Linked DNA regions of Magnetospirillum sp. XM-1. The protein of the gene in region 1 interacts with the protein of each later gene in a pairwise test. Links are inferred from orthologs where the notes say so. Each region holds a gene or a part of one and is shown on either strand. Other genes may lie near its edges.

Region 1 (4,432 bases):
CCGACGTGGTGTTCAACGCGCTGCACGGCCGCTTCGGCGAGGACGGCTGCGTCCAGGGCGTGCTGAACCTGCTCGGCGTGCCCTACACCCATTCCGGCCTGCTGGCCTCGGCGGCAGCCATGGACAAGGCCTTCGCCCGCGCCCTGTTCCAGGCCGCCGGCATTCCCGTGGCCCAGGGCCGGGTGATCACCCGCGCCGAATGTAATGGCCCCGATCCCCTGCCCCGTCCCTTCGTGGTCAAGCCCCTGAACGAGGGCTCGTCGGTGGGCGTGTTCATCGTGCGCGAGAACCAGCCCTCGCCGCTGCCCGGCTGGCCGTTCGACGCCGACGAGGTACTGGTGGAAAGCTTCATCCCCGGACGCGAGCTGACCGCCGCCGTCATGGGCGACCGCGCGCTCGGCGTGCTCGAGATCACCTCGGACCACGGCTTCTACGATTACGAGGCCAAGTACGCGCCGGGCGGCTCGCGCCACATCATGCCCGCGCCCATCCCCGAGGCCGATTACGCCGAGGCCTGCCGCCTGGCGGTCGCCGCCCACAAGGCGCTGGGCTGCCGTGGCGTTTCGCGCGCCGATCTGCGTTACGACGATACCAATCCGGGCCAGCCGCCCCGGCTCGTCATGCTGGAGGTCAACACCCAGCCCGGCATGACCGGCACCTCGCTGGTCCCCGAGATGGCCGCATACCAGGGGATCAGCTTCCCCGATCTGGTGCGGTGGATGGTGGAGGAGGCGCGATGCGACTGAGCCCCGCCGACATCGTCATCACCGCCGACGACCGCCCCGGCGTCCACCGCTCGCCCCGCCAGATCTCGGCCAAGCGCGAAGCGGCGGCGACGGCGCCCGCGCGCCCCAAGGCCAAGCGCCGCCTGCCCCGGCTGCGCCTCGACTTGAGCCCCCTGCAGAAGGCGGCCGGGTACGGCCTGCTGGCCGTGGTCGTGGCGGTGGGGGGGCTGGCGCTCTGGCATTCGGGCAAGCCGCAGCGCCTGGTCCACGACGCCGGCACCGCCTTCCTGACCTCCACCGCCGAGGCCGGCTTCCAGGTGGCCGACATCACCGTCTCGGGCCGCCGCCGCACGCCCGCCGCCCAATTGGTCACCGCGCTGGGCGCCCGTTACGGCGACCCCATCCTAGGGCTCGACATCGCCGCCGCCCGGGCGCGGATCGAGGCGCTGCCCAGCGTGCGCGCCGCCGCCATCGAACGCCGCCTTCCCGGCGCCATCCACCTGTCCATCGTCGAGCGCCAGCCGGTGGCCCTGTGGCAGACCGACAACCGCTTCGTGCTGGTGGACCGCGACGGCCACAACATTCCCGGCGCCATCGAGGGCTTCGAGGATCTGCCCCTGATCGTCGGCGACGGCGCCCCGGCCCGCACCGACGAGCTGTTCGCCCTGCTGGCCAGCGAGCCCGAACTGGCCGCCCGGGTCAAGGCCGCCATCCGGGTGGGCAACCGCCGCTGGAACATCAAGCTGGACGACGTGGAGAAGGGCCTGGAGGCCCGCCTGCCCGAACTGGACACCGAGGCCGCCTGGCACCGCCTGGCCGAGTTGGAAAAGACCCGCTCGCTGTCGGGCAAGCAGATCACCATGATCGACCTGCGCGTCCCCGACCGTCTGGTGCTGAAAAGCACCCGCGACCCGGCGCCGGTCAACACCGCCTCGGTTGAATCCCTCTCACCCTTGCCGAGGGAGCGCTGATCATGGCGGCAAGGAACGGCCTCATCGCGGCGCTGGACGTGGGCACCACCAAGGTGTGCTGCTTCATCGCCAAGGTCCAGGACGACGGCAGCCCCCGCATGGTGGGCATCGGCCATCAGGTGGCGCGCGGCATGCGCAACGGCGCCGTGGTGGACATGGAGGAGCTGGAAACCTCGATCCGCGCCGCCGTCGAGGCCGCCGAGGAGATGGCCAACGATCAGGTGCGCGCCGTGGCCGTCAACATCTCGGGCGGCCACCCCGGCTCGGCCAACGTCAAGGTCGAGGTGGCCATGAACGGCCACGCCGTCAACGAGGCCGACATCCGCCGCATGCTCGAACACGGCCGCGCCCATCACGAAAGCGCCGACCGCGAGCTGATCCACGCCATTCCGGTGGACTACACCATCGACGGCAACGAAGGCATCAAGGACCCGCGCGGCATGTTCGGCGACCGCTTGGGCGTCGCCATCCACGTCATCTCGGCGGGCATCGGACCGGTGCGCAACCTGTCCACCGTGGTCAACCGCTGCCACCTCGACATCGAGGCCCGCGTGGTCAGCCCCTACGCCGCCGGCCTCGCCTGCCTGGTGGAGGACGAGAAGGAGCTGGGCGTCACCTGCATCGACATGGGCGGCGGCACCACCTCCATCGCCGTGTTCCTGGGCGGCCAGCTGGTCCACACCGACGTCATCGCGGTGGGCGGAGCCCACGTCACCAGCGACATCGCCCGCGGCCTGTCCACCCCGGTGGTGCATGCCGAGCGCTTAAAGACGCTCTACGGCTCGGTGATCCCGTCGGCGTCCGACGACCGCGAGATCCTGAAAGTGCCGCTGGTCGGCGAGGACGAGGACGGCGCCTCCAACCAGGTGCCCCGCTCCATGCTGATCCAGATCATCCAGCCCCGGCTGGAGGAGACCTTCGAGCTGGTGCGCTCGCATCTGGAGCAGGGCGGCTTCGACAAGCTGGCCGGGCGCCGCGTCGTGCTGACCGGCGGCGCCAGCCAGATGCAGGGCGCCCGCGACCTGGCCGGCATGGTGCTGGACAAGCAGGTGCGCCTGGGCAAGCCCATGGGACTGCACGGCCTGCCCGAGGCCACCGGCGGGCCTGCCTTCTCCACATGCGCCGGACTGATCCGCTATGCGCTCGCCCACGCCCCCGCGCCGTCGCGGGGCAAGAAGGCGGGAACACGCGGCGACGGCGCATCGGGCTGGGGCCGTCTCGGCTCGTGGCTCAAACGCAATTTCTGAGTGCAAGCGAGTTTTCAAGTTTAACGGGGCCGGCAACGAATCGGCCAACAGCGCGGAGGACCTGGATATGCTGACTTTTCTTCCCGGAGCTCATCAGGAGCTCAAGCCTCGCATCACCGTGGTCGGCGTCGGCGGGGCCGGCGGCAACGCCGTCAACAACATGATCCTGTCGCGGCTTGAAGGCGTCGAATTCATCGTCGCCAACACCGATTCCCAGTCGCTGGGTCAAAGCCGCACCGAACGCCGCATCCAGCTGGGCAATCAGGTCACTCAAGGCCTGGGCGCCGGTTCGCGTCCCGACATCGGTCGCGCCGCGGCCGAGGAAAGCCTGGAAGAGATCCTGGGCCAGATCGGCGGCGCCAACATGGTGTTCATCACCGCCGGCATGGGCGGCGGCACCGGTTCGGGCGCGGCCCCCGTCATCGCCCGCGCCGCGCGCGAGCAGGGCATCCTGACCGTGGGCGTGGTGACCAAGCCCTTCCACTTCGAGGGCGCGCACCGCATGCGCACCGCCGAGGGCGCCATCGAGGAGCTGCAGCAGTTCGTCGACACCCTGATCATCATCCCCAACCAGAACCTGTTCCGCGTCGCCACCGAGCGCACCACCTTCGCCGACGCCTTCAAGATGGCCGACGACGTGCTGTATTCGGGCGTGCGCGGCGTCACCGACCTGATGATCATGCCCGGCCTGATCAACCTGGACTTCGCCGACATCCGCACCGTGATGAGCGAGATGGGCAAGGCCATGATGGGCACCGGCGAGGCCGAAGGCGAAAAGCGCGCCATCGACGCCGCCGAGGCCGCCATCTCCAACCCGCTCTTGGACGACACCTCCATGAAGGGGGCGCGCGGCGTGCTGATCAACATCACCGGCGGCATGGACATGACCCTGTTCGAGGTGGACGAGGCCGCCAACCGCATCCGCGACGAGGTCGATCCCGACGCCAACATCATCTTCGGCTCGACCTTCGACGAGAAGCTGAACGGCAAGATGCGGGTCTCGGTGGTCGCCACCGGCATCGCGTCCGAAGCCGCGGCCCAGCCCAAGCCCACCGTCATCTCCCTGGTGACGCCCGCCGCCGCCCCGGCGCCGCAGCCCGCCGTTTCCCGTCCGGCCGCCGCCCAGGTCCAGGCTCCAGTCTTCCGGCCGCAGACCGTCTCGGCGCCCGCTCCGGCCGCCGCCCATGTCGCCGCCCAGGTCGCCCAGCCCCAGCCGGCGCTGCGCCCCGCCGCCCAGCTCCAGCCCGAGTTGGACATCGGCCGTCCCGACCCGGTGGTCCGGACCGAGCCGGTCGCCCGCACCGAAGCCCGGGTGGAGCCCGAGCTGCGTCTCGAGCCGGAAATGCGGGCCGAGCCCGAGATGGACGCCCGTCACGAGCCGGTTCTCGGCCGCCCGCAATCCGACATGCGCGTCCAGCCCGAGATGAAGGACCTGCACAAGGCGCTGTCCGAGATCTCCGAGACCGCCCCGGCCCCCGCCCTGGCCCCG
Region 2 (4,337 bases), 2.9 Mb from region 1 along the record:
AAGCCCACCACGTGACGGCGAAGGACTTGCCCAGGAAGAACTTGCGCTGCGACGCCGCCGTCCCCTGGACCAGCAGCAGCACCAGGGCGTTCACGCCCAGCGGCGTGCCGGCGACGATGTCGTAGAGCAGGCCGATGACGAAGGCCAGCCAGGCGGGCAGCAGGTCGGGCCGGTAGATGGCCCAGTAATAGACCCCCATCAGCGGCAGCATGGGGGCGATGCCGGAAAAGCCGGGGATGTGGGTGGGAATGGCGGTGAGAAGGAGCAGGAACACGGTGATGCCGAAGGGGACCGAGTGACGGACCCAGGTGTCCATCTTCACCCAGACCGAGGGCTTCATGCCCGCCGTCCCTGATAAGGAACGGCGGGCATTTTGCTATACCTGCCCTCGCCGGGCGGGCGCATCCGCGCCAATGGGCGCTGGATAAATGGATCAGATAAGGCGATGGCCGGTGTCACTCCTCTTTCCCCCGGCGGCGGCGTTCGGGCGGCGGGGGGCGCTCGAACGGCAGGATGCCGCCCAGGCCGAAATCCACCACCGAGACGAATTCCAGGCGATGGCGCTGGACGAAGGGTTCGACCCGGACGATGCCGTCGGTCACCGACGACACCACGCCCACCGGAATGCCGGGCGGGAAGGCCCCGCCCGAGGCGGCGGTGACCACCCGGTCGCCCACCGAGATGGTCGGGCTGCCGGTGATGTAGTTCAGGCGCGGCCGCTGGCTGTTGTCGCCGGTCAGGATGGCCCGGGTGCGGGTGGCTTCCAGCATGACCGGCGTGCGGGCGTTGATGTCGGTGATCAGCAGCAGTCGCGCCGAGCGGGCGCCCACCTCGGCCACGTGACCGGCCAGGGATTCGCCGGTCAGGACCGCCTGGCCCTTGCGCACCCCGTCCTTGGCGCCGGCGCCCAGCAGCATGCTTTGGCCGAAGGCCGAGCCCATGTCGCCGATCACCCGGGCGGTGACGAAGGCGGGGTCGGGATCGGGGATGAAGTTCAGCTGGTCGTGCAGCACGGTGTTTTCGGCTTCGAGGCGCCGGGCCACCGTCTGCCAGTGCATCAGCTTGGCGTTCTCTTCCTTGAGCCGGGCGTTCTCGGTCCGCAGATTGGCCAGTTCGTGGAAATTCTCGGTGACCTGGGCGATGGTGGCGGCGGGGCGCGCCATGGCGTCCAGGATGGGGGCGATGGCGTCGGCGACCAGGGCGCGGGTGCGTTCGATCAGGACGATGTCGGCCTTGCCCAGGATCATCAGGGCCACCGAGGCGACGATCAGGGACAGGAAGGCGAAGCGCTGGACCAGCAGCCTTAACGTCGCGAGCCGACCTGCCGCACCCGACTGCTTCACCTAGCCCCTCCGTTCCTCCGCACGTCCCCGGCACAAAGGGGAAAGCGTCGGGTCGATACTACTATATCTAGTTTGCGTAAAACCACTAATTAAGGTGGCCGCAGCGCAACAAAGCCAGGGAATCAAAGCCCATCCTCCCGACCTGGGCCGGGAGGATGAACCGCGTCTAGTACATGCTGGTCAGCACGTTCTTCAGCTTGGGCATTTCTTCCAGGGCGCGGCCGGTGCCGAGCGCCACGCAGGACAGCGGGTCGTCGGCGATGGAGACCGGCAGGCCGGTGGCGTGGCGCAGCACGTAATCCAGATTGGACAGCAGCGCGCCGCCGCCGGTGAGCACGATGCCCTTGTCGACGATGTCGGCGGCCAGTTCCGGCGCGGTGTGCTCGAGGGCCACCTTGACCGCCTCGATGATGGCGCCCACCGGCTCGGCCAGGGATTCGGCGATCTGGCGCTCGGAGATGATCAGTTCCTTGGGCACGCCGTTCATCAGGTCGCGACCCTTGATCTCCATGGTGCGGCCCTCGCCGTCCTCGGGCGGGCAGGCGGAGCCGATTTCCTTCTTGATGCGCTCGGCCGAGCCTTCGCCCACCAGAAGGTTATGGTTGCGGCGGATATAGGCGATGATCGCCTCGTCCATCTTGTCGCCGCCGACGCGCACCGAGCGGGAGTAGACGATGCCGCCCAGGGACAGAACCGCCACCTCGGTGGTGCCGCCGCCGATGTCGACCACCATGGAGCCGGTGGGCTCGGTGACGGGCAGGCCGGCGCCGATGGCGGCCGCCATGGGTTCCTCGATCAGGAAGACGCGGCGGGCGCCGGCGCTTTCCGCCGATTCCTGGATGGCGCGGCGTTCGACGGCGGTGGAGCCGGACGGCACGCAGACGATGACCAGCGGGCTGGCGAACGAGCGGCGGTTGTGGACCTTGCGGATGAAGTGCTTGATCATCTCTTCGGCCACTTCGAAGTCGGCGATGACGCCGTCGCGCAAGGGGCGGATGGCCTGGATGTAGCCCGGCGTGCGGCCCAGCATCATCTTGGCTTCGTCGCCGACGGCCAGGACCTTCTTCTTGCCCTTTTCCTCGGCGATGGCGACCACCGACGGTTCATTGAGGACGATCCCTCGACCCTTGACGTAGACCAGCGTATTGGCGGTCCCAAGATCGATCGCCATATCGGCGGACATCCAACCCGTCAGCTTCGAAAACATAATACCTCGCTCACCGTACGATGCATTTTCAAGGGTCCCAACCGCGGGCGTGCTTTTATCACGCTCCGGCGGCGTCGGGGGCGGTTTTTTGCCGCTTAACCAGAAGTTTGTTCAGCGCGTTGACATAAGCCCGCGCCGACGCGACCAAAGTATCGGTCTCGGCGCCCTGGCCGTTGACGCTCTTGCCGTCCTCTTCCAGGCGCACGGTCACCTCGGCCTGGGCGTCGGTGCCTTGGGTCACCGCGCTCACCTGATAGAGCTGCAGCTTCGCCTCGTGGGGGAACAGCGCCTTGATGGCGTTGAAGGTGGCGTCCACGGGGCCGTCGCCGGTGGCGCGGACTTCGCGGGTCACGCCGTCGACCGACAGTTCGAGGACCGCCGAGGGGGGCTGGTGCTTGGTGCCGCACAGCACTTCCAGCGAGACCAGCCTCACCCGGTCGTTGCCGCGCACCACGGCGTCGTCCACCAGGGCGACGATGTCCTCGTCGAACACGTCCTTCTTGCGGTCGGCCAGGTCCTTGAAGCGGTTGAAGGCGTCCTCGACCGCGTTGTCGCCCAGTTCGTAGCCCAGTTCCTTCAGCTTGGCCTTGAAGGCGGCGCGGCCCGAATGCTTGCCCATCACCAGCGACGAGCGGTGCAGGCCCACCGAGTCCGGGGTCATGATCTCGTAGGTCTGGGCGTGCTTCAGCACCCCGTCCTGATGGATGCCCGATTCATGGGCGAAGGCGTTCTTGCCGACGATGGCCTTGTTGGGCTGCACCACGAAGCCGGTGATGGTCGAGACCAGACGCGACGCCTTGGTGATGTTCTCGGTCTTGATGCCGGTCTTGAACGGCAGCAGATCGGGCCGGGTGCGGATCGCCATGACGATCTCTTCCATGGCGGCGTTGCCGGCGCGCTCGCCCAGGCCGTTGACGGTGCATTCGATCTGCCGCGCGCCCCGTCCGACTGCGGCCAGGGAATTGGCCACCGCCAGGCCAAGGTCGTTGTGGCAATGCACCGACAGGATGGCCTTGTCGATGTTGGGCACCCGGTTGATCAGCATGGCGATCAGGGCGGCGTATTCCTCGGGCACCGCATAGCCCACGGTGTCGGGAATGTTGATGGTGGTGGCGCCGGCCTTGATGGCGGCCTCGACGCAGCGGCACAGGAAGTCGTGCTCGGTGCGCGAGCCGTCCTCGGCCGACCATTCCACGTCTTCCACCAGATTGCGGGCATAGGCCACCGAGTCGGCGACCTTCTCCAGCACCTTTTCCGGCTCCATCTGCAGCTTGTACTTCATGTGCAGCGGGCTGGTGGACAAGAAGGTGTGGATGCGGTGGCGCGGCGCGGCGCGGACCGCCTCGGCGCAGCGGTCGATGTCGCCCTTGGTGGCGCGGGCCAGGCCGCAGATCACCGAGGATTTGACCGCCTTGGCCACCGCCTCGACCGCCTCGAAATCGCCGTTGGACGCGATGGGGAAGCCGGCCTCGATCACGTCGACGCCCATCTCTTCCAGAACCAGCGCGATCCTCACCTTCTCCTCCAGGTTCATGGAGGCGCCGGGCGATTGCTCGCCGTCACGCAGCGTGGTGTCGAAGATGATGACGCGGTTCTGGTCCATGCACTCGCTCTTGAACTCTGGCGCACCGCAATGGGCGCGCGGACGAAAAGAGGCGAGCACGGCCCGCCGGACGCGGCCGGTGAAACATTGTCGTGAAACCCGTTTCACCGCGCCTATAGGAAGGCGATTTCGCGGCGCAATGTCAACAGTGATCGTGTGTCTAAATCGGGCGGAAAGGGACGAG

The links.
Region 2: the proteins of ftsA (region 1) and XM1_RS20240 interact in binary tests that used the Escherichia coli proteins (3 or more experiments, as listed by UniProt). The link is inferred for Magnetospirillum sp. XM-1 from one-to-one orthologs.

What each region holds. Positions count from the first base shown.
Region 1 is NZ_LN997848.1:1,472,953-1,477,384, reverse strand. The notes cover bases 837-3,820. They hold ftsA (cell division protein FtsA), read left to right. Parts: upstream 837-1,698; coding sequence 1,699-2,943; downstream 2,944-3,820. Other genes in these bases: ftsZ (cell division protein FtsZ), read left to right, coding at 3,011-3,820; XM1_RS07015 (cell division protein FtsQ/DivIB), read left to right, coding at 837-1,696. In the rest of the region: XM1_RS07020 (D-alanine--D-alanine ligase), read left to right, coding at 1-746; more of XM1_RS07015, read left to right, coding at 737-836; more of ftsZ, read left to right, coding at 3,821-4,432. UniProt on the Escherichia coli protein: Essential cell division protein that assists in the assembly of the Z ring. May serve as the principal membrane anchor for the Z ring.
Region 2 is NZ_LN997848.1:4,422,555-4,426,891, reverse strand. What follows is about bases 531-3,419. They hold XM1_RS20240 (rod shape-determining protein), read right to left. Parts: upstream 2,551-3,419; coding sequence 1,510-2,550; downstream 531-1,509. Other genes in these bases: XM1_RS20235 (2-isopropylmalate synthase), read right to left, coding at 2,609-3,419; mreC (rod shape-determining protein MreC), read right to left, coding at 531-1,343. Also shown: rod shape-determining protein MreD, read right to left, coding at 1-340; more of mreC, read right to left, coding at 456-530; more of XM1_RS20235, read right to left, coding at 3,420-4,153. UniProt on the Escherichia coli protein: Forms membrane-associated dynamic filaments that are essential for cell shape determination. Acts by regulating cell wall synthesis and cell elongation, and thus cell shape.